One region of the Streptomyces sp. R-74717 genome, then DNA from elsewhere that is predicted to be linked to it. Evidence: riboswitches for the same ligand, from Rfam matches in the RefSeq annotation. Region 1 holds a riboswitch; each other region holds the start of a gene.

The links. A riboswitch is a leader RNA that binds a small molecule or an ion and turns the genes downstream of it on or off. The one in region 1 is predicted to bind cobalamin.
Region 2: linked by a shared signal. The riboswitch ahead of NRF20_RS34060 (cobalamin biosynthesis protein) and the one ahead of NRF20_RS40160 (FecCD family ABC transporter permease) in region 1 are both predicted to bind cobalamin.
Region 3: linked by a shared signal. The riboswitch ahead of NRF20_RS05110 (CbtB domain-containing protein) and the one ahead of NRF20_RS40160 (FecCD family ABC transporter permease) in region 1 are both predicted to bind cobalamin.
Region 4: linked by a shared signal. The riboswitch ahead of NRF20_RS15920 (ribonucleoside-diphosphate reductase subunit alpha) and the one ahead of NRF20_RS40160 (FecCD family ABC transporter permease) in region 1 are both predicted to bind cobalamin.

Annotation. Positions count from the first base shown of each region.
Region 1 is NZ_CP102361.1:8,890,725-8,895,652, forward strand. It holds gene NRF20_RS40140 (acyl-CoA dehydrogenase) at 1-499, shown strand, start outside; gene NRF20_RS40145 (hypothetical protein) at 526-672, shown strand; gene NRF20_RS40150 (acyl carrier protein) at 760-1,038, shown strand; gene NRF20_RS40155 (beta-ketoacyl-[acyl-carrier-protein] synthase family protein) at 1,035-2,258, shown strand; cobalamin riboswitch at 2,337-2,524, shown strand; partial or broken gene NRF20_RS40160 (FecCD family ABC transporter permease) at 2,760-3,110, shown strand; gene NRF20_RS40165 (ABC transporter ATP-binding protein) at 3,107-3,922, shown strand; partial or broken gene NRF20_RS40170 (cytochrome P450) at 4,169-4,694, shown strand; gene NRF20_RS40175 (adenosylcobinamide amidohydrolase) at 4,894-4,928, shown strand, end outside.
Region 2 is NZ_CP102361.1:7,434,692-7,439,619, forward strand. It holds gene NRF20_RS34055 (cobyric acid synthase) at 1-807, opposite strand, end outside; gene NRF20_RS34060 (cobalamin biosynthesis protein) at 804-1,817, opposite strand; cobalamin riboswitch at 1,962-2,093, opposite strand; gene NRF20_RS34065 (hypothetical protein) at 2,266-2,496, opposite strand; gene NRF20_RS34070 (anion permease) at 2,532-3,797, opposite strand; gene NRF20_RS34075 (class II aldolase/adducin family protein) at 4,060-4,719, shown strand; gene NRF20_RS34080 (alpha/beta hydrolase) at 4,844-4,928, shown strand, end outside.
Region 3 is NZ_CP102361.1:1,123,824-1,128,751, forward strand. It holds gene NRF20_RS05090 (tetratricopeptide repeat protein) at 1-65, shown strand, start outside; gene NRF20_RS05095 (hypothetical protein) at 62-346, opposite strand; gene NRF20_RS05100 (GNAT family N-acetyltransferase) at 529-1,035, shown strand; gene NRF20_RS05105 (CbtA family protein) at 1,164-1,937, opposite strand; gene NRF20_RS05110 (CbtB domain-containing protein) at 1,966-2,181, opposite strand; adenosylcobalamin (AdoCbl) riboswitch at 2,227-2,319, opposite strand; gene NRF20_RS05115 (histidine phosphatase family protein) at 2,442-3,035, shown strand; partial or broken gene NRF20_RS05120 (family 16 glycosylhydrolase) at 3,268-4,128, shown strand; gene NRF20_RS05125 (hypothetical protein) at 4,239-4,445, shown strand; partial or broken gene NRF20_RS05130 (hypothetical protein) at 4,442-4,489, shown strand; gene NRF20_RS05135 (hypothetical protein) at 4,558-4,911, shown strand; gene NRF20_RS05140 (dihydrolipoyl dehydrogenase family protein) at 4,865-4,928, opposite strand, start outside.
Region 4 is NZ_CP102361.1:3,552,771-3,557,698, reverse strand. It holds gene NRF20_RS15925 (ribonucleotide-diphosphate reductase subunit beta) at 1-396, opposite strand, end outside; gene NRF20_RS15920 (ribonucleoside-diphosphate reductase subunit alpha) at 396-2,807, opposite strand; cobalamin riboswitch at 2,945-3,086, opposite strand; gene mctP (monocarboxylate uptake permease MctP) at 3,238-4,875, opposite strand; gene NRF20_RS15910 (DUF3311 domain-containing protein) at 4,872-4,928, opposite strand, start outside.

The DNA.
Region 1 (4,928 bases):
CAGGCTCCTGGCTGTGCTGGAGGAGATCTGGTTCGTCCGGGCCAGGGAAAGGCTGGGCCGCGCACCGCACGGTGACCCGCTGGAGCGGTGGAACATCGCATCCGGTCCCGCCCTTCGCGGTGTCGAGGCCCACGCCCACCGGCAGGCGGCCGAGGCGTACTCGGACGCGGTGGCAGGTCTGCCGGACGGGCCCGCCCGTGAGCGCCTGGTCGAGCTGCAGCGGCTGTTCGCACTCGACCGGATCGCCCGGAACAGCGGTGATCTGCTGGCCGCCGGATGTCTGACGGTCGATCAGGTCAATGGACTGCCGGACGCCTTGGAAGAGCTGATCAGCGTCGTCGCCACTCATCTGCCCGCCCTCGCCGACTCCTTCGCGCTGCCGCAGGAACTGCTCGCCGACTGGCCCATCGCGGGGGCCGATTACGTCGATGCGTACGACGATCCGGCGGGGGCCTGGCAGTCGGACGGGGACCGGGCGACGGCCCCGGGGGAGCGGTGAGGGCCGTGACAGGGACGGGAACAGCTGTGCGGACGCAGCGGGTACGGGAGGCGGCCGAGGCCCTCGGTGTCCGCGTTGTGCTGCAGGTCTTCTGGGGTACGGCAGCCGTCCTGGCCCGGTGGTGCACGCAGCCGAAGCAGGGCGGTGGCGAATCGGTTCGGCACAAGGCGTAACTGGAGGCACGTCACCCAGTTGATTCGGCGTCGGGACGGTGCCCCCGCCGACCCCGGCAGCCGTACCGAATGACGGAGAGGAAGCTCATGAGTGCGATTCATCCCGAGATCACCGAGGTTCTGACACACACCTTCAAAGTGCCCGTCGACGAGATCCGCCCGGAATCCACGATGGACAGCCTGGAGATGGACTCCCTCGCCGTCGCCGAGTTCGCCGTCCTCATCCGGGAGACGATGGGCGGCGACAGGGACTTCGACAAGCTCCCCAAGGACGCCACCCTTGCCGACATCACGCGGTACATCGGCGCGACAGCCGGCGGCGGGGCGCTGATGGGTGGCGAGGCACCGATGAGCAACGCCCGATGAACAGGCCCGCGATTGCCGTAACAGGCCTGGGAATGATCACCCCGGTCGGCAACGACACCGAATCCACCTGGAAAGGTGTGTGCGCCGGAGTCTCGCCGGTGCGTACCGTCGCGGCACTCGAAGGGTGCACGATCGACTTCGCCTGCACGGTCGACGGTATCGACCTGGACGCCGCGATCGGCGGCCGCACGTCCTTCCGTATGGGGAAGTACGTCAAGTTCGCCGTTCTCGCCGCCCGGGAGGCGGTCGCCGACGCCGGCCTCGACCCGGCGCAGTGGGAGGGCAGCAGGGTCGCGGTGGTCGTCGGCACCAGCAGCGGAGGCTCCGCCTCACTGACCGAGCAGGCCGTCGTACTCGACCGGCACGGACCGGATGCCACCTCGCCGTCGGGCATCCTGCTCACCATTCCGAACATGCCCGCGGCCGAGATCGCCATCCAGCTGCGGGCCACCGGCCCCAGCCTGGCACCCTGCACCGCCTGCTCGTCCGGCGCCACCGCACTGTCCGTCGCCCGCGATCTGCTGGTCACCGGACAGTGCGACATCGCGATCGCCGGAGCCACCGAGTCGATCGTCTACCCGGTCGCCATGACCGGATTCGCCCGGTCCGGAGCCGCGGCCCGGGCGGACGGCGAACCGGCCAGGCGGTGCCGGCCCTTCGCGGCCGACCGTGCCGGGCTGGTCATGGGCGAGGGCGCCGCCGTCATGGTGCTGGAACGGGCGGACGACGCCGCGGCCCGGGGCGCCGCGCCGCGGGCACTGCTCGCGGGCACCGGCGCCACCACCGACGCCCACCACCCCACAAGCCCGCACCCGTCCGGCGCGGTCGCCCAGGCCGCGGTCGAGGCCGCGCTGCGCGACGCGGGCTGGGCGGCCGAGGACGTCGAGCACGTCAACGCACACGGCACGGCGACACCCATGAACGACGCCACCGAGGCCGCCCTCATCGGCCGGGTCTACCCGCACCGGCCGCCCGTCACCGCCCCGAAGGGCGTCCTCGGGCACTGCATGGGGGCAGCCGGAGCGATCGAGGCCGGACTGACCGTCCTGACGCTCCAGCGCGGAGTCGTACCGCCGATCGCCAACCTGGACGCCCCGGCGCCCGAGTTCGACATCAACTGCGTCACCGAGCAACCCCTGCGGCAGCCCATCCGGCGCGCCGTCAGCCACTCCTTCGGCTTCGGCGGGCACAACGCCGTGATCGCTCTTCAGCGTCCGTAGGCATCGGGCGGGTGGTGCGACGGGAGCACAGCCCGGCGTACCACCGGCCACACCGCCCATGAGCTGCGCGGAGGCTCGTGATAACTTGCCGAAGCCAGTCAAACTCCACGTAGGGGTCAGGGAATCCGGTGAGAATCCGGAACTGACGCGCAGCGGTGAGGGGGACGGGCGGGGCCACGGCCACTGGGACCACCCGCGAGTCCTGGGAAGGCGTCCCGTCCGTAGGAGCCCGAGTCCGAAGACCTGCTGGCACCTGCGACCCGGTACCGGGCGCAGGACTCCGTACAGCGGGCTCCGCGCATGAGCCCCGAGACGCAGAGGGACTCCGTGCCGTCCATAGCCAGCCCTGTCCGCACCGTCGCCCTGCTTTCGGCGGGATTCTTCCTGCTGACCGCCTGCGGCGGCGGAACGAGCAGCTCCGCCGCGAAGTCCGGCTCCGCCGACGGATACCCCGTGACGCTGAAGAACTGTGGACGCACCGTCACCGTCGAAGCCGCACCGCACCGGGCCGCGCTTGACGCCTTCGCGTTCGGCCAGGACGCCGCCGCCACACTCGGCGTCCATGTCGCGCGCACCCGGATCGTGCTGCTGACCGCCGCGCTCGTCAGCTCGGCCGGCGCCATCGGCTTCGTCGGTCTGGTCCTGCCGCACGCCGCCCGTGTGCTCACCGGCTCCGGGCACCGGCGGCTGCTGCCGGTCACCGCCCTGGCCGGGGCGGTGTTCCTGGTCTGGGTCGACACCCTCGCCAGGACGGTCCTCGACCCGCAGGAAGCGCCAGTGGGAGTCGTCACCGCCCTCATCGGCGTGCCCGCGTTCGTCCTGGTCCTGTACCGCAGCCGGAGGATCACATGACGCGTGGAGCCACTGAGGGGCTGAGTGCCGAGCGGGTCAGCCGGGAGGCGGGCGGCCGCCTCATCCTCGACGGGGTCCATCTCACGCCGCCGCCCGGCGCCACCGTCGGGCTGATCGGGCCGAACGGCTCCGGCAAGTCGACCCTCTTGCGGGTGCTGGCAGGAGTCCTCGCCCCGGATGCGGGCGTGGTCACCCTCGACGGCCGGCGGCTCGACGAGATCGGGCGCCGAACCGTGGCCCAGCGGGTCGCTGTAGTCGACCAGCATGCGGTCACCCAGGTCGAGTTGAGCGTCCTGGACGTGGTACGCCTCGGGCGCATCCCGCACCGCAGGGCCTGGTCGGCACCCGGCCGGGCGGACGACGACGCGGTGCGCGAAGCTCTGGAGCGGACCGGTCTCGTCGATCGCGGCGACCAGTCCTGGCACACCCTCTCCGGCGGTGAGCGGCAACGTGTCCAGATAGCGCGCGCACTGGCCCAGCAGCCGCGTGAACTGCTGCTCGACGAGCCGACGAACCACCTCGACATCCAGCACCAGTTGGATCTGCTGTCGCTGATCGCCTCGCTGCCCCTCACCGGTGTGATCGCTCTGCACGACCTCAATCTGGCCGCGATGTTCTGCGATCGGATCGTCGTCATGAAGGAGGGGCGGGTGGTGGCCGCCGGGACCCCGGCGGAAGTGATCACCGAGGAGCTGATCGCCGACGTCTACCGGGTCAGGGCGCGGGTGACTCCCGACGGCCCGGACGGACGGCCCTCGGTGCGCTTCCTGCCGGAGGATCCGGTGCAGCGGGTGCCATGGCGGGGTCAGTAGGACGGGCGCGACGCCGAAGAACCGCATCCGGGCCCTGATCGACGCGCAGCGCGCAGGGGGCATCACCAAGCGGTATCTGCTCGAACTCCTGACCGTGCGGAAGTCCGCGTGAACACCGGCAACGCACCTTTCTGCCGGTGCTGTCGACCGTAGGATCGGCAAGCTCGAACAGGCTGTCGTCCCACGGCCCGTCGGGCACCGGCCGACGAAGGTCAGGAGAGCCAGTTGACAAGCAGCCCGCACCGCATGGATCCGTCAGGCGGCTGCCCACACGCGGACAACGCCAGGCTGCTCGCCCAGGGGGCCGTGGCATCCGTCGTCCTCCCCGGCGACGTGGCAGGGATGGCGGTGCTCGGACACGACGCGCTCAAGGAGTTCCTCGCCCACTTCGATGTGGCCAAGGGGGCACGCCACTTCACCGAGCCGGCCGAGGGACGCATCCCCGACGGCCGGCCGCTGAAGACATTCGCCACCGTGCAGGGCATGACCACGGCCGACCGCGACGACCACCGCCGCCTGCGATCACTGGTGAGCAAGGCGTTCACTGCCCGGCGGGTGGAAGAGCTGCGACCGCGGATAGACCGTCACTGCCGAGCTGCTCGACGATGTCGACCGGGCCGCCGTCGCGGGCGACGGCACGGTGGATCTGCGCGCCCGGTTCGCCCTGCCGCTGCCGATGGGCGTCATCTGTGAACTCCTGGGGGTGGACGCCGAGCGCCAGGACCGGCTGCACCATCTGCCGAGCCAGGTGGTCGCGACCGATACCGGCCCGCCCGGCAGCGCGCCCGCCGCGGACTGAACATCCCCGGCGCATATGATCGACGGGCCAAGGGCCGACCGTCGTTCCGCCGTCCTGCCGACTCCTGCCGTGCCACCTGGGGTGCCTCATCCGTTCCGTATGCATCCGGCTGCCCGAACAGCGCGGTGAACTGCTGACCCGGCACGAGGACGGCCTGGACATTCACCATCTGGTGTGGCGGCTCGGGCCGGGGTGGCGGGTGTGCAG
Region 2 (4,928 bases), 1.5 Mb from region 1:
GACGCGCAGCACGTCGTCGCCGTGCGGCGGCGCGACGACCGATTCGCGTACGGCTCCGCGCAGCGCTGTGCTGTTCTTGAAAGCGGGCCTCAGACCGTCCTCCTCGTCGATGCCGAGGCCGTGGGCGAAGGGCAGCACCCCGTAGGTCTGCCGCCCGGTGATCCCGCGCAGCATCTCCAGGCCGGGCTCCAGCAGCGACACGTCGCCGCGGAACTTGTTGACGAGGTAGCCGGCGATCAGCGACTGGTCCTCGGCGTCCAGCAGCGCCGTCGTACCGAAGAACGAGGCGAAGACGCCACCGCGGTCGATGTCGCCGACGACCACCACCGGGAAGCGTGCCGCCCGTGCGATGCCCATGTTCACAATGTCCGTGCGCCGCAGATTGATCTCGGCCGGACTGCCCGCCCCCTCGCAGATCACTGCGTCATACGTGCCCCGAAGCTGCTCCAGACAGTCCACGACCGTGCCGAGAAGCGCTTCCTGCCTGCCACCGTGGTAGCCGCGTGCACTCATCTCGCCCACCGGTCTGCCCATCAGGACGACCTGGCTGGAGCGGTCGCTACCGGGTTTGAGCAGGACCGGGTTCATCAGCGCGGTGGGCTCCACCCGGGCGGCCTGGGCCTGCATGGCCTGGGCGCGCCCGATCTCGGCACCCTCGCGGGTGACGAACGAGTTCAGCGACATGTTCTGCGCCTTGAAGGGCGCCACCTTCACGCCCTGGCGCACGAGCCAGCGGCAGATGCCCGCCGTGACGACGCTCTTGCCCGCGTCCGAGGTGGTTCCGGCGACCAGCAGCCCGCCGCTCATGTCCGTCTCCGTCCTGCGATCCGACGTCCTGTGACCTGAAGTCCTTCGGACCGAAGTCCTGCGATCCGTCGTGCGGCGAGGCCCGCACCCAGTCGTCCCGCCACACACACGCCGAGGGCCAGCGCACTCACTCGGCGCGACAGCCGTACCGCGCGTTCGATGTCCTCGGTCTCCACCGCCCGGCCCGTCTCCCCGTTGAGGACGGGGCGGTGTTCGATCCGGCCGCCGTACGCGAGGGTCCCGCCGAGCCGTACGCCGAGCGCACCCGCGAACGAGGCCTCCACCGGGCCCGCGTTGGGGCTCGGGTGCTTCGCCGCGTCGGCCCGCCACGCCCGTACCGCTCCACGTGGCCGCCCCCCGGCGGCCACGGCGAGCAGGGCTGTGAGCCGGGCGCCGGGCCAGCCCGCGAGGTCGTCGAGGCGGGCCGAGGCCCAGCCGTAGCGCCGGTGGCGGGGAGACTTGTGGCCGACCATGGCGTCGAGGGTGTTGGCGGCCCGGAAGCCGACGAGCCCGGGCACACCGGCCAGGGCACCCCACACCAGGGCGCCGACCACGGCGTCCGAGGTGTTCTCGGCCACGGACTCCACCACGGCGCGGGCGATCTGCGGTCCGTCGAGGGAGTACGGGTCGCGCCCGCACAGATGCGGCAGCCGCTCGCGGGCCGACTCGATGTCACCGGCGGCCAGGGCGCCGCCGATCGCCCGGGCCTCACGCCCCAGGGACGTACCGCCGACGACGGACCAGGTGGCGGCCGCGGTCAGTGCGACGGAGGCGGCGGGATGACGGCGTACGGCACGGGTGATCAGCGCGGCACCACCCGCAGCGCCTCCGGCGCAGACCAGGGTGTGCAGGGCGCCCCACCCGCGGTGGTCGCGCCACAGACGCCGTTCGACGCCCGCCGCGGCCCGCCCGAAGGCGGCGACCGGATGTCCCCTGCGGGGGTCACCGAGCAGCAGATCGCCGATCAGACCGGCCGTGGCGCCGTACGCGAAGACGCGGTCGGCACGCACGGCTCAACCGGCCGTTACGCCTCGAAGGACCTTCGTACAGGCGGCTCTCGTCGAGAGCGCCACAGCAACGGACGCACGGCAGCCAGGCATGGCGATATGTCCTCACTCAGGGTCCGCGCCCTGGTTCGACGTGACCGGCGACGAGAGTCTCCTGGCTCCCGGATCCGCAGTTCCCCCGGCCTTCCAACCCGCTCGCGCGTGCCGTGACTTCCGGTGTGGGGGACTGCTCCCCGGTGACAGTGGCGGGACCGCGCCGGATTCGCACCGGCTTCCTCTGCTGTCGCCGTAATTGGCTCCGGCAGTCCACCACGCTCCGCGAACGCCCGTCAACTTGCCGTTGACCTGCGACGGTGCAGTGTGCTGAGCCCCACATCGGGCCGGGCACACCACGACGGGCCGGACACACGAGGTGTGTCCGGCCCGACGAGGGGAGTGCGCGGAGGAGGGCTCAGGCGACGATCAGATAGATCCCGTACGCGACCGCCGCAGCGCACAGCGCGAAGCAGACGTAGGCGCCGGCGCGGGCCAGCAGCAGTGAGCCGCCGGAGCCGCCCTGCGCCGCCGGTTCGGGCTGCTTGGAGAGACCGACGATGCCCAGGGTGAAGAAACCCACCAGCGCGACGGTGACGACGAGGGAGACGCCGAAGACGGAGCCGAGGGCTGCCCAGTCGATGTTCATGCTGAATCCTTAGACGGCCTGCCTAGGCGGCTGGCCTAGACGGTGGCGGGTCGCGCCGGGTCCTGGGCGGTTCCGGCCGGAGCCGGAATGGTGGTCTTGAGGTCCTGGGCCGCTGCCTGGGCCACGGTGAGCGGCGGGCTGACGGCGGCGATGGCCGTGGTGACGATGCCCGCGGGCTCGGCTTCGCCGCCCGTCGGGGCGACATCGCCGTGGCCGACCGGCTTGCGGCGCGACACCAGCCAGATCGCCCCGGAGCCGACGACCAGCAGCGCCGCGACGACGACGACACCCCAGGTGCCCTGCTTGGTGAGGAGCTCCGCGCCCGCGCCGACCAGGCCCGCGGCCGGCAGTGTCAGACCCCAGGCGACGAACATCCGGGTGGCGGTGGACCAGCGGACCACGCCGCCCCGGCGGCCGAGGCCCGCGCCCATCACGGCGCCGGAGCAGGACTGGGTGGTGGAGAGGGAGAAGCCGAGGTGCGAGGAGGCCAGGATGACCGTGGCCGCACTGGTCTGGGCGGCGAAGCCCTGCGGCGGCTTGAGGTCGGTGAGGCCGCTGCCCATGGTGCGGATGATGCGCCAGCCGCCCAGGTAGGTGCCGAGTGCGATGGCCGTACCGGCACAGACGATGACCCAGACCGGCGGGTTGGAGCCGGGGTGCAGGACGCCACCGGTGACCAGGGCCAGGGTGATGATGCCCATGGTCTTCTGCGCGTCGTTGGTGCCGTGGGCGAGGGAGACCAGTCCGGCCGAGGCGATCTGGCCGGCGCGGTAGCCCTTGGCAGTGGCCTTCTCCTGGGCGTCGTTGCGGATCTTCCCGCCGATCCGGTACGTCAGCCTGGTGGCCAGCAGCGCGGCCAGACCGGCGACGATCGGGGCGGCGACCGCGGGGAGCAGCACCTTGGTGACGACGGTGCCGCCGTTGACCGACGACCAGCCCGCCGACATCACGGCCGCGCCGATCAGACCGCCGAACAGGGCGTGCGAGGAACTGGACGGCAGTCCGACCAGCCAGGTCAGCAGATTCCACAGGATGGCGCCGACGAGTGCCGCGAAGATGACTTCTGTCCGCAGCCCGTCCTCGTTGATGATCCCGCCGGAGATCGTCTTGGCGACCTCGACCGACAGGAACGCGCCGACGAGGTTGAGAACGGCGGACATGGCCACCGCTGTCTTCGGTCTGAGTGCACCGGTCGAGATGGTGGTCGCCATCGCGTTGGCGGTGTCATGGAAACCGTTCGTGAAATCGAACACTAGAGCTGTCACGATCACAATCGCGAGCAGCAGCGTGATGTGTTCCATTTACCCAGGCAATCGCTCGACGTCATTGGCACGTGGACCGTAGGCAACCTGGATGAACGGAAGGTGAACTGGGCAGGGCGCTACGGTGACTCCAACTGGAGTCGGTGCGTTCAGTTTGTCCCTCGCAGGGTGGTGTGGGCCGGGCGCAGGGTCGATTCGGGCCCGGTTCGCCCCCCGCCATCCCCTTTGTGAACTTCTCCGGATTGTGACTTGTCCCGCCGATCGCATGCCCGTTCACCTCCAGGGCTGACAGGATCTCCGCATGAGCGATCAGCAACGGGACGCGATCGAACGTGCCTGGGACGGTGTCGTCGCCACCGCCCGCAGGACGGCGGCGGACGGCCTCGTCGTCGGGACCTCGGGAAATGTGTCCGCACGGGTCGGCGGTACGGTCTTGGTCACCCCGAGCGCAGTGCCGTACGACCGGCTTCGCCCCGAGGACGCCGTCGGCGTCGATCTGGAAGGCAACCGCATCCTCGGCGAACTGGCCCCGACCAGCGAACTCCCGCTCCATCTCGCGGTCTACCGGAACAGCGACGCGGCAGCCGTCGTGCACACCCACGCGGTGCACGCCACGGCCGTCTCCACCCTGGTTCCCGAGGTCCCTTCGGTCCACTACGCCGCCGCCATGCTCGGGGGCCCCGTCCGGGTCGCGGCCTATGCGCGCTACGGGACCGAGGAGCTGGCGCAGAACATGCTCGCCGCTCTGCAGGGCCGTACGGGCTGCCTGCTCCAGAACCACGGAACCGTGACCTACGGAGCGACCCTGGACGAGGCGTACGACAGGACCGCCCAGCTGGAATGGCTCTGCCGGCTCTGGCTCACCGCAAGCTCCGTCCCCGGACACGCCCCGACCCTGCTCTCCCCGGCCCAGCTGCGCGACGTACAGGAGGCACTGAAGGGATACGGACAACCGGGCTGACCCGACCCCTGCCTGCCCCCGCTGTTCCGGCTGTCCCGTCCCATCCGTCCGTCCGGCCCCCGGCGGGGCACCGGACGGCCGCCGTCCACTGGCAGGGTGCGGCGCACCCCACGACACTGAAGCGGTGCGCCCGGCAACAGTCACGGCAGCAGCCGTCACCACGATTCTCGGCGTCGGTGCGGCAACGGTCGCGGCCGGCCGGTACGCCA
Region 3 (4,928 bases), 7.8 Mb from region 1:
CCGGTCATCTGCGGATGGCGGCGGCGTTCTCCGGGGACTTCGACGCGGACCGGACAAGGCTCTAGCGGTCGCGTGGGGCGCTCGACAGGCGGTTCAGCCATTCCGTCAGGAGGGCGCCCTCGGCCGCACTGAGTGCCGGATCCGGCGACCGCCTCAGCAGTGCGCTCAGCCGGGCCGCGGTGGGCGGCACGCGGGCCTCGGATGCGGCGGCCCCCGTGTCGTCCGCGTCGTCGGAAGCGCCGGACACATCCGGGGTGAAGACCGCGGCATGCACGGCGTCGCGTACCCGCCGTGACACGCTCGCGTCGCCGCAGGTCGCGGGGCGGGCGACGAGCATCAGCGCCACGCCCGCATTGGCCCGACATCACAGGTGCGGCGATACTCTTTCGCGTAACAACGCTACGTCCAGCGCCACCGCGGGCCCTGCAAGGCCTCAACAGGACCCACCGGAGTCCCGCCCCGCTTCGGACGCTCCCGCCGGACAATCCGGATGCCTTCCGCCCGTCCGGCGTGATACTTCACTCGGTCATGACCGACCTTGAGACTCCCCGCCTCTTCCTCCGCCTGATGAGCGCCTCCGATGCCTTGCAGGTGATGGCGGGCAAGCCGGGAAACGGCGCCCGCTGGGCACTCGGATACCCGTCCCCCGGCGAGATGGCCGCGGCCGAGCGCTTCCTCGACACCTGCGCGACGACGGGTGATCCCAGCCCCTTCGGTTCGTACGAGATACGTCGCCGCGACAACGGAGAGGTGATCGGCGGGCTGGGATTCCATGGCGCTCCGGACGAGAACAGGCACGTCACGATCGGCTACGGCCTCGTCCCCTCGGCTCAGGGCATGGGTTACGCCTCCGAGGCGCTGCGCGCACTGCTCCTGTTCGCCCGCGACCAGGGTGTGAGCAGCGTGCACGGCGACACCGATCTGGACAACCTCGCGTCGCAGCACGTCATGACAGCCGTCGGTATGCACCTCGTGAAGGAGGACGCGCTGCTGAAGTACTACCGGATCGACTGGGAACAGCAGGCCGAGGAGTGAGTCCCCGCTCGACCGGCCCCTTGCCGGTATGCACAGCCGCCGGCCCGTCTGCACAGGACGGGACGACGGAACCCGCCGGGAAGCTCCCGGCGGGTTCCGATGCCTTCCGGTGGCCAGTGGCGCGTCGGTCAGCCGGCCGCGGTGGCAGCCCGGTTCGCCGCACCGTTTCCGGTCCTGACGGAGTCGGCCCTCGGCACGAGAAGCCGTTCCGTCAGCCAGCCGAAGACGAGGCCGAAGGTGATCCAGGCAGTGGCCTGCACGGCGAGCGTGGCCAGGCGGAACTCCCACAGCAGGCCGGCCGGGAAGTCCTTTCCGACCTCGTTGAACGAGGGCAGGAACGCGTAGGCGACCCCGATCACGACGACGTAGGCGGCGGATGCGGTGATCGTCGCGTTCCAGTTGCCCAGGCGTGGAGCCAGCCGCTTGCCGAAGATGACGGCAGCGACGGCCAGCAGCACGCCGAGGGCGGCCATCAGGAAGAACAGGGCGGTGCGTCGGCCGATCGTGTCGGGGTTGCCGACGGCCGGCGGGTTGGCCGGGTACTTCAGGAACGGCACGATGTACACCGTCAGCAGGGCCGCACCCGCGATCAGGGCGGCCGTGGCCCGCGGGCCGAATCTGCCGATCCGTCCGAGGGCGTAACAGAAGACGAGGGCGGCGATGCCGCCGATCGCCACACCGAAGACGAGCACACCGGTGGCAAGGCCGGCGGTGGACTGCATGGTGCGGCTGACGAGTTCCTCGCCGCCGCCGTGGTCATGGCTGTGCGCCTCTTCGAGAGCGATGGCCGCGTCCACCCGGGACTCGCCGAGGAAGTAGGCGACGACCAGAGCGAGCGCGCCCGCGGCGAGGCCGGCCAGCATGCCGCGGACGAGCAGGGCTCTGACAGATATGGAGTTCATGAGGATTTCCCCTGGATCGGACGGTACGTCAGTGGCAGGGGAAACCGAGGAGGTGGCGGCCGTCGTGGACCCATTCGTGGACACCTTCGCCGGAGATGACCGCGGTGGCGCCCTGCTCGGCGCCGACGAAGTACAGCAGTACGAGCATGAGAATGCCGAAGAAGACCGCCCAAGGGGCAATGGCCTTCAGGGAGATGGGGGTGATCGCCGGTACGGCGGTGGCGGGGGCAGCAGTCTGTGCCATGGCAGAACCTCCTGAGGGAACACGCGTCCCGTTCGTGGTGCCTGAGACGAAGGTGCTGGGTCTGACTTCCCGTACGGGTACGGGTACACAGTGGCGCGACCGTGCCGGATTCTCACCGGACTTCCGTCACACTTCGTCATGCTCATCGGACGATACCGCTTGGGAGCAGGCGCGGCCATGGTGCCGTCGGCGGGGCCGGAACGCCCGGATGCCATGGTGGGTGCAATTGAGGAGCCAGACTTCAGGGAGTTGACCCGGTCATGACGGTAAAGGTGATGTTGATCTCACCGGCGCTCAACGCCGCGCTGCGCGAGGCCCGCTTCGACGGCGATGCGCCGCTCGACACGGTCGGGCTCCGGCAGACCAGGGCCGCTTCGGCAGCGGTGCCTGCGGCCGACCTGTACGTCTGCGGGCCGTCCGAACGGTGCGCCCGGACCGCCGACGCGCTGGGGTTGCGCGCCGAGCACGAACTCGCGCTCCGTGGCTGGGACATGGGCCGGTGGAACGGGCAGCGGCTGGAGGAGGTGAGCGGGAGCGAGCCGGAGGCGGTGTCGGCCTGGATGACCGATCCTTCGGCGGCCCCGCACGGTGGCGAACCGTTGTTGGAGTTCTGCGCCAGGGTCGGCCGCTGGCTGGATTCCCTGCAACCCCTGTACGGCGACGAGGACGGCCGTGTGCTGGGGGTCGTCGAGCCTGCGGTGGTGCGGGCGGCGATCGTGCGGGCGCTCGCTCTCCCGACGGAGGCGTTCTGGCGGCTGGACGTCGCCCCGCTGACGCTGACCGGGCTCAGCGGCTGGTCCGGACGGTGGAACCTGCGCTGTGGGCAGCCACTGTCCCCCGCTCCGGGGGACTGACGCCCTGACGGCAGCGCGACACGGGACGCACGTCCGTCCTGGGCCGCACCAACCACGGATGACTGCAAGAAGTATGGTCCGTACCAAAGCCTTGACACGGTCTGGGTTCACTTCTTAAATCGCATACAGAACGAAGGCCTCTCCCCACGCACCCCCACGGTGAGGGTCTTGTCATATGCATGGCATTTCCATGCATGGCAGTCCCTCAATTCTCTGTACGGGAAGGACCCCCATGACCTCCCCCCATCTCACCCGACGCCTCCTGGTGTCCGCTCTCTGCGCACTCGCCCTCGTCTCGGCCTCCTCCGGTCTCGCGACCGGGGTGCCCCTGCCCGAACCACGGGCCACCGCGGCGGCAGCGTCATTCACCGACGATTTCGACGGCCCCGCGGGCTCCGCCGTCGACGGCGGCAAGTGGCAGATCGAGACCGGCGACAACGTCAACAACCATGAGCGGCAGTACTACACGGCCGGGAACAGCAACGCCGCACTCGACGGCCAGGGCCACCTCGTCATCACCGCACGCAGGGAAAATCCGAACAACTACCAGTGTTGGTACGGAAGTTGCGAGTACACCTCGGCACGGCTGAACACTTCCGGAAAGTTCTCCCAGACGTACGGACACGTCGAGGCCCGGATGAAGGTGCCGCGCGGTCAGGGCATGTGGCCCGCCTTCTGGTTGCTGGGCGACGACATCGGCCAGGTCGGCTGGCCCAATTCGGGCGAGATCGACGTCATGGAGAACGTCGGCTTCGAACCGTCCACGATCCATGGCACCTTGCACGGTCCAGGCTACTCCGGCTCCGGTGGGATCGGCGCCGCGTACACCCTGCCTGGCGGGCAGGCGTTCGCCGACGACTTCCACACCTTCGCCGTCGACTGGGCCCCCGACTCGGTGACCTGGTCGGTGGACGGCAACGTCTACCAGCGCCGCACGCCCGCCGATCTCGGTGGCAGCACCTGGGTGTTCAACAAGCCCTTCTTCCTGATCCTCAACCTCGCGGTCGGCGGCTACTGGCCGGGCGACCCGGACGGCAGCACCTCCTTCCCGCAGCAACTCGTCGTCGACCACGTGCGGGTCGCCACCAGCAATCTTCAGCCGCCGGCCTGACCGCCCCCGCCGCTCCGGGGTCGTCGGCCCTGCCGGTGACTCCTGGTCACAGCATGCGCAACTACTGGCTGCGGTGCCCGCATCCACCGAGGATGGCGACCGACCCGGGAGGTGGCGGAAAGGTGGCGCGGATCGCGGACCCTACGGCGGCGCTGCGGAACGGTGCGGTCGTGGAGACAGGACCGACCTCGGATCTGCTCACGGCACCTGAACACCCGTACACCCGAGCCCTGTTTGAGGCTTCGGCGAGGGTATTGCGCGCCACGAGGACCAGGCCGCCCGCACGCGGGAACTCCTGAGTCCGGTCGGACTCGGCCCCGAGCACCTCCACCGCCGCCCCGACCAGCTCTCCGGCGGCCGGCGCCGGCGGGTCGCCATCGCCCGCGCCCTCGCCCGTCCCCCGGGATCCTGGTGTGCGACGAGCCGGTCTCGGCGCTCGACGCATCGGCGCAGGCACAGATCCTGGATCTGCTGGATGACGTCCAACAGCGCCTGGGAACAGCCCTGTTGTCCGTTTCGGACTATCTGTCGGTGGTCCGGCGGATCAGTGACCGGGTACTGGTGATGAAGGACGCGCAGGTGGTGGAGGAGGGGACGGCCGAGGAGGTGTTCGACGCGCCGCGGCATCCGTACACGAAGTCGCTGCTCGCGGCCGTCGTCACGGTCGGTACGGATGCCGCCCCGCCCGGGGAGCTGCTGAAGACGGGCGGGCCGGGACCTACGCGTCCCGGTACGCCTCCAGCAGGCGCAGCCAGACCTCGCTGATCGTCGGATACGCGGGG
Region 4 (4,928 bases), 5.3 Mb from region 1:
GTCGAACGCGGCGGCACGGTCGTCCGGATCGGGCAGATACGTGTCGAGCAGCGTCAGATAGAACTGGACGTGCACGGCCTCCTCGAAGAGCTGCCGCGACAGATACAGCCGCGCCTCGGGGGAGTTGATGTGCTTGTACAGCGTCAGCACGAGATTGTTGGAGACGATCGAGTCACCCGTCGCGAAGAACGCGACGAGCCGGCCGATCATGTGCTGCTCGCCGGGGGAAAGCTTGGCGAGGTCGGCGACGTCGGAGTGGAGGTCGACCTCCTCCACCGTCCAGGTGTTCTTGATCGCGTCGCGGTAGCGCTCGTAGAAGTCCGGGTAGCGCATGGGCCGCAGAGTCAGTTCGAAGCCCGGGTCGAGCAGGTTCTTCTCGGAGTTGGTGGAGCTCATTACTGGCAGGCCTCGCAGGACTCGGGGTTTTCGAGGGAGCAGGCGATCGCGTCCGCGTCGGGAGCCTGGGCCTGCTGCACGGGAATGGGGGCGGCGGCCGAGGCCTGGCCGGAGGCCGCACGGGCGATCCGGGTCGCCGGGCGCGAGCGCAGGTAGTACGTCGTCTTCAGCCCCTGCTTCCAGGCGTACGCGTACATCGAGGAGAGCTTGCCGATCGTCGGCGTCTCCATGAACAGGTTCAGCGACTGGCTCTGGTCGAGGAACGGCGTACGGGCCGCTGCCATGTCGATCAGACCGCGCTGCGGGATCTCCCACGCCGTGCGGTACAGCGCCCGTACGTCCTCCGGGATCCAGGCGAAGCCCTGCACGGAACCGCTCGCCTCGCGCAGTGCCTCACGGGTCCGCGCGTCCCACACGCCGAGCTGCTTCAGTTCATCCACCAGATATGCGTTGACCTGGAGGAACTCGCCACTGAGCGTCTCGCGCTTGAAGAGGTTGGAGACCTGCGGCTCGATGCACTCGTACACCCCTGCGATCGAGGCGATCGTCGCCGTCGGCGCGATGGCGAGCAGCAGCGAGTTGCGCATCCCGGTCTTCGCGACCCGGGCGCGCAGCGCGTCCCAGCGCTCCGGCCAGTTCAGCTCGGTGTCGTAGTGGTCGGGGTGCAGCACACCGCGCGCGGCACGCGTCTGGGACCAGGCGGGCAGCGGTCCGGACCGCTCGGCGAGCTCGCAGGACGCCTCGTAGGCGGCGAGCATGATCCGCTCGGAGATCTTTGTGGAGAGCGCGCGGGCCTCGGGGGAGTCGAACGGCAGCCGCAGCTGGAAGAAGACGTCCTGCAGACCCATCGCACCCAGGCCGACGGGGCGCCACTTCGCATTGGACCGGCCGGCCTGCTCGGTCGGGTAGAAGTTGATGTCGACGACCCGGTCCAGGAAGGTCACGGCCGTGCGGACAGTCGCGTCCAGCCGCTCCCAGTCGATGCCACCGTCGGCGACGAACGCACCGAGGTTGACCGAGCCCAGGTTGCAGACGGCCGTCTCGCCGTCATCGGTGACTTCGAGGATCTCGGTGCACAGATTCGACGAGTGGACGACGCGGCCCGGCTCGGCGGTCTGGTTCGCGGTCCGGTTGGAGGCGTCCTTGAACGTCATCCAGCCCTGGCCGGTCTGCGCGAGGGTACGCATCATCCGGCCGTACAGCTCACGGGCCGGCATCGCCTTGCGGGCCAGCCCCTTGGCCTCGGCTGCCCGGTACGCGGCGTCGAACTCGTCGCCCCACAGGTCGACCAGCTCGGGCACATCGGCGGGTGAGAACAGCGACCAGTCGCCGTCCGCGTCGACCCGGCGCATGAACTCGTCCGGGATCCAGTGCGCCAGGTTGAGGTTGTGCGTACGCCGCTGGTCCTCACCCGTGTTGTCGCGCAGCTCCAGGAACTCCTCGATGTCCGCGTGCCATGTCTCCAGGTAGACGGCGGCGGCGCCCTTGCGGCGGCCGCCCTGGTTCACGGCGGCGACCGAGGCGTCGAGCGTCTTCAGGAACGGCACGATGCCGTTGGAGTGCCCGTTGGTGCCGCGGATCAGCGAACCGCGGGCGCGGATGCGGGAGTACGAGAGGCCGATGCCGCCCGCGTGCTTGGAGAGCCGTGCCACCTGGTGATAGCGGTCGTAGATCGAGTCGAGCTCGTCGAGCGGGGAGTCCAGCAGATAGCAGGAGGACATCTGCGGATGCCGGGTGCCGGAGTTGAACAGGGTCGGCGAGGACGGCAGGTAGTCGAGCCGGCTCATCAGCCCGTACAGCGCCGCGACTTCGTCCAGGGCGCGCTTCGAGTCGTCCTCGGCGAGCCCGGCCGCGACGCGCAGCATGAAGTGCTGCGGCGTCTCGATGACCTGGCGGGTGTGCGGGTGACGCAGCAGATAGCGGCTGTACAGCGTCCGCAGCCCGAAGTAACCGAAACGGTCGTCGGCGCCGTCGGTCAGCGAACCCTCCACCAGTGCGTCGAGCGCGGCCGCGTGCAGCGCGACGAACTCGGCGGTGCGGTCCGCGATCAGGCCCTCTCGGTGCCCGACGGCCACCGAGGCGGAGAAGGACACCGCGCCCTGGCCCGCCGCCTCGTCCGCGATGGTGCGGGTCAGCAGCCTGGCCGCGAGCCGGGAGTAGGCGGGGTCCTCGGAGATCAGCCCCGCGGCGGCCTCCGTGGCCAGCGAGCGCAACTCCGCCTCGTCCGACCGGGCGTTACGGCCGCGCAGCGCGGCGGCGGCGACGCGACCGGGGTCGGTGTCGGGCAGATCGACGGTGAGGTCGGTCAGGGTCCGCAGCAGTGCGGTTCCCGGTCCGTCGTGTGCGGTTCCCTCGGACTCGGCCGCTTCGGACACGGCGACTGAAGCCGGATCGGCTGGCGCGATGGTCACGTGGTGCTCTCCCTCGCTCGGCTCGGGGCCGGCGGGGAGCGGGGCAGCCGGGCAGAGGTGGGCCCGCGTCGGGCAGCACTCATCACGGCGTCCACCGGCCCATCCGCGAGGCCCGGACGTCTGGCATCCGGTTCGGTCGAGCCGGATGCGCTGTCGGCAGGCCCTCGGACTTACCTGAGGGTGCGCAAAAGCGCACCGAATACACCGTTGCGGGACAGTTCCGGATTCGCACCGGATTTCCCTGCGGCGACAGCGAGCACGAGCATACATGTGGGGGCCGCTGGATGGGACGGCCCCCACATGTTGTGTCGCGCAACAGAAGTCGAGCCGACGGGACAAGCCGTGAGATCCCCTGCCGGAGCAGACGGACGGCCCGCCACGCCCCGCTGAAGGGGCGCGACGGGCCGTCGTCCGGCCGTGGGAGCGGTCGTCAGTGGCCGCCGCCCGGGGCCCCCGCCGTGGCCGGCGGGAGCTCCGCTTGGACGCTCGGGTCGCCCGCGTCGGCCGTGTAGTCGGCCGGGGAGGTCTCGTCGATCCCGGCGGGTGCCTTCACGGCGTTCAGAACGAAGGTGAGCACCACCGTCACCACCACGTTCAGCACGAACGCGGTCAGGCCGATGTAGCCGATCTCGCCGATGCCCGGGATCTCCTTGGACGACCCGCCGAAGTGCGCCTGGGTCGGGCTGGCGACCCCGTACGCGGCCACCGTCCCGTACACCATGCCGACCGCCCAGCCCGCGAGCAGTGCCCAGCGGTGGAACCAGCGGGTGAACAGGCCGCCGACCAGGGCCGGCATCGTCTGGAGGATCCAGATCCCACCGAGCAGCTGGAAGTTGATCGCGACCGTCTTGTCCATGGTGAGGACGAAGGCGAGCGCGCCGACCTTCACCAGCAGCGACACCAGCTTGGAGACCTTGGTCTCCTGTTCCGGGGTCGCGTCCGGCCTGAGGAAGTCCTTGTAGATGTTGCGGGTGAAGAGGTTCGCCGCGGCGATCGACATGATCGCGGCGGGCACCAGAGCCCCGATTCCGATGGCGGCGAACGCGACCCCCGCGAACCAGTCGGGGAACATGTTCTCGAACAGCTGGGGGATGGCCAACTGCCCGTTGTCCACCTTGATCCCGGCGGCGATCGCCATGAAACCGAGCAGCGCCAGCAGGCCCAGCATCAGCGAGTACAGCGGCAGGATCGTGGTGTTGCGCCGGATCACATTGCGGCTGCGGCTGGAGAGCGTCGCCGTGATCGAGTGCGGATACATGAAGAGCGCCAGCGCCGAGCCCAGCGCCAGTGTGGCGTAACCCCATTGGCCCGCTTCACCCGGCGCGAGCGCGCCGCGCGGTTTGCCGGTTGCCGGGTTGGTCTGGGAGAACGCATCGCCCGCCTTGGCGAAGATGTCGTCGAAGCCGCCGAGCTTGATCGGGATGTAGATGATCGCCACCGCGATGACCAGGTAGATCAGTCCGTCCTTGACGAACGCGATCAGCGCCGGCGCCCGCAGACCGGACGAGTAGGTGTACGCGGCGAGCACTGCGAACGCGATCAGCAGCGGCAGGTCCTTGATGAACCAGTGGGTGTTCTCTCCACCGCCCACGCCCATCACGTCCAGCACGGCCTGGATGCCGACGAGTTGGAGCGCGATGTACGGCATCGTGGCGAGGATGCCCGTGACGGCGACCGCCAGCGAGAGCCCCTTCGAGCCGAAGCGCCCGCGGACGAAGTCCGAGGTGGTCACGTACCCGTGCTTGTGCGAGACCGACCACAGCCGCGGCAGGAAGGTGAAGATCAGCGGGTACACGAGGATCGTGTACGGCACGGCGAAGAAGCCTGCCGCGCCCGCCGCGTAGATCGCCGCGGGAACGGCGACGAAGGTGTACGCGGTGTACAGGTCGCCGCCGAGCAGGAACCAGGTGACCCAGGTGCCGAACGAACGTCCGCCCAGGCCCCATTCGTCGAGGCTGGCGTCGTTCTCGGCCTTCCGCCAGCGCGCCGCCAGGAAGCCCATGACCGTGACGGCCAGGAAGAAGAAGATGAAGACGCCGAGCGCGACGCCGTTCACGCCGTCCTTCATGCCGACGCACCCCCCTTGCGGGCGCGCTGGTCACGCTGCCACAGCTTGTACGC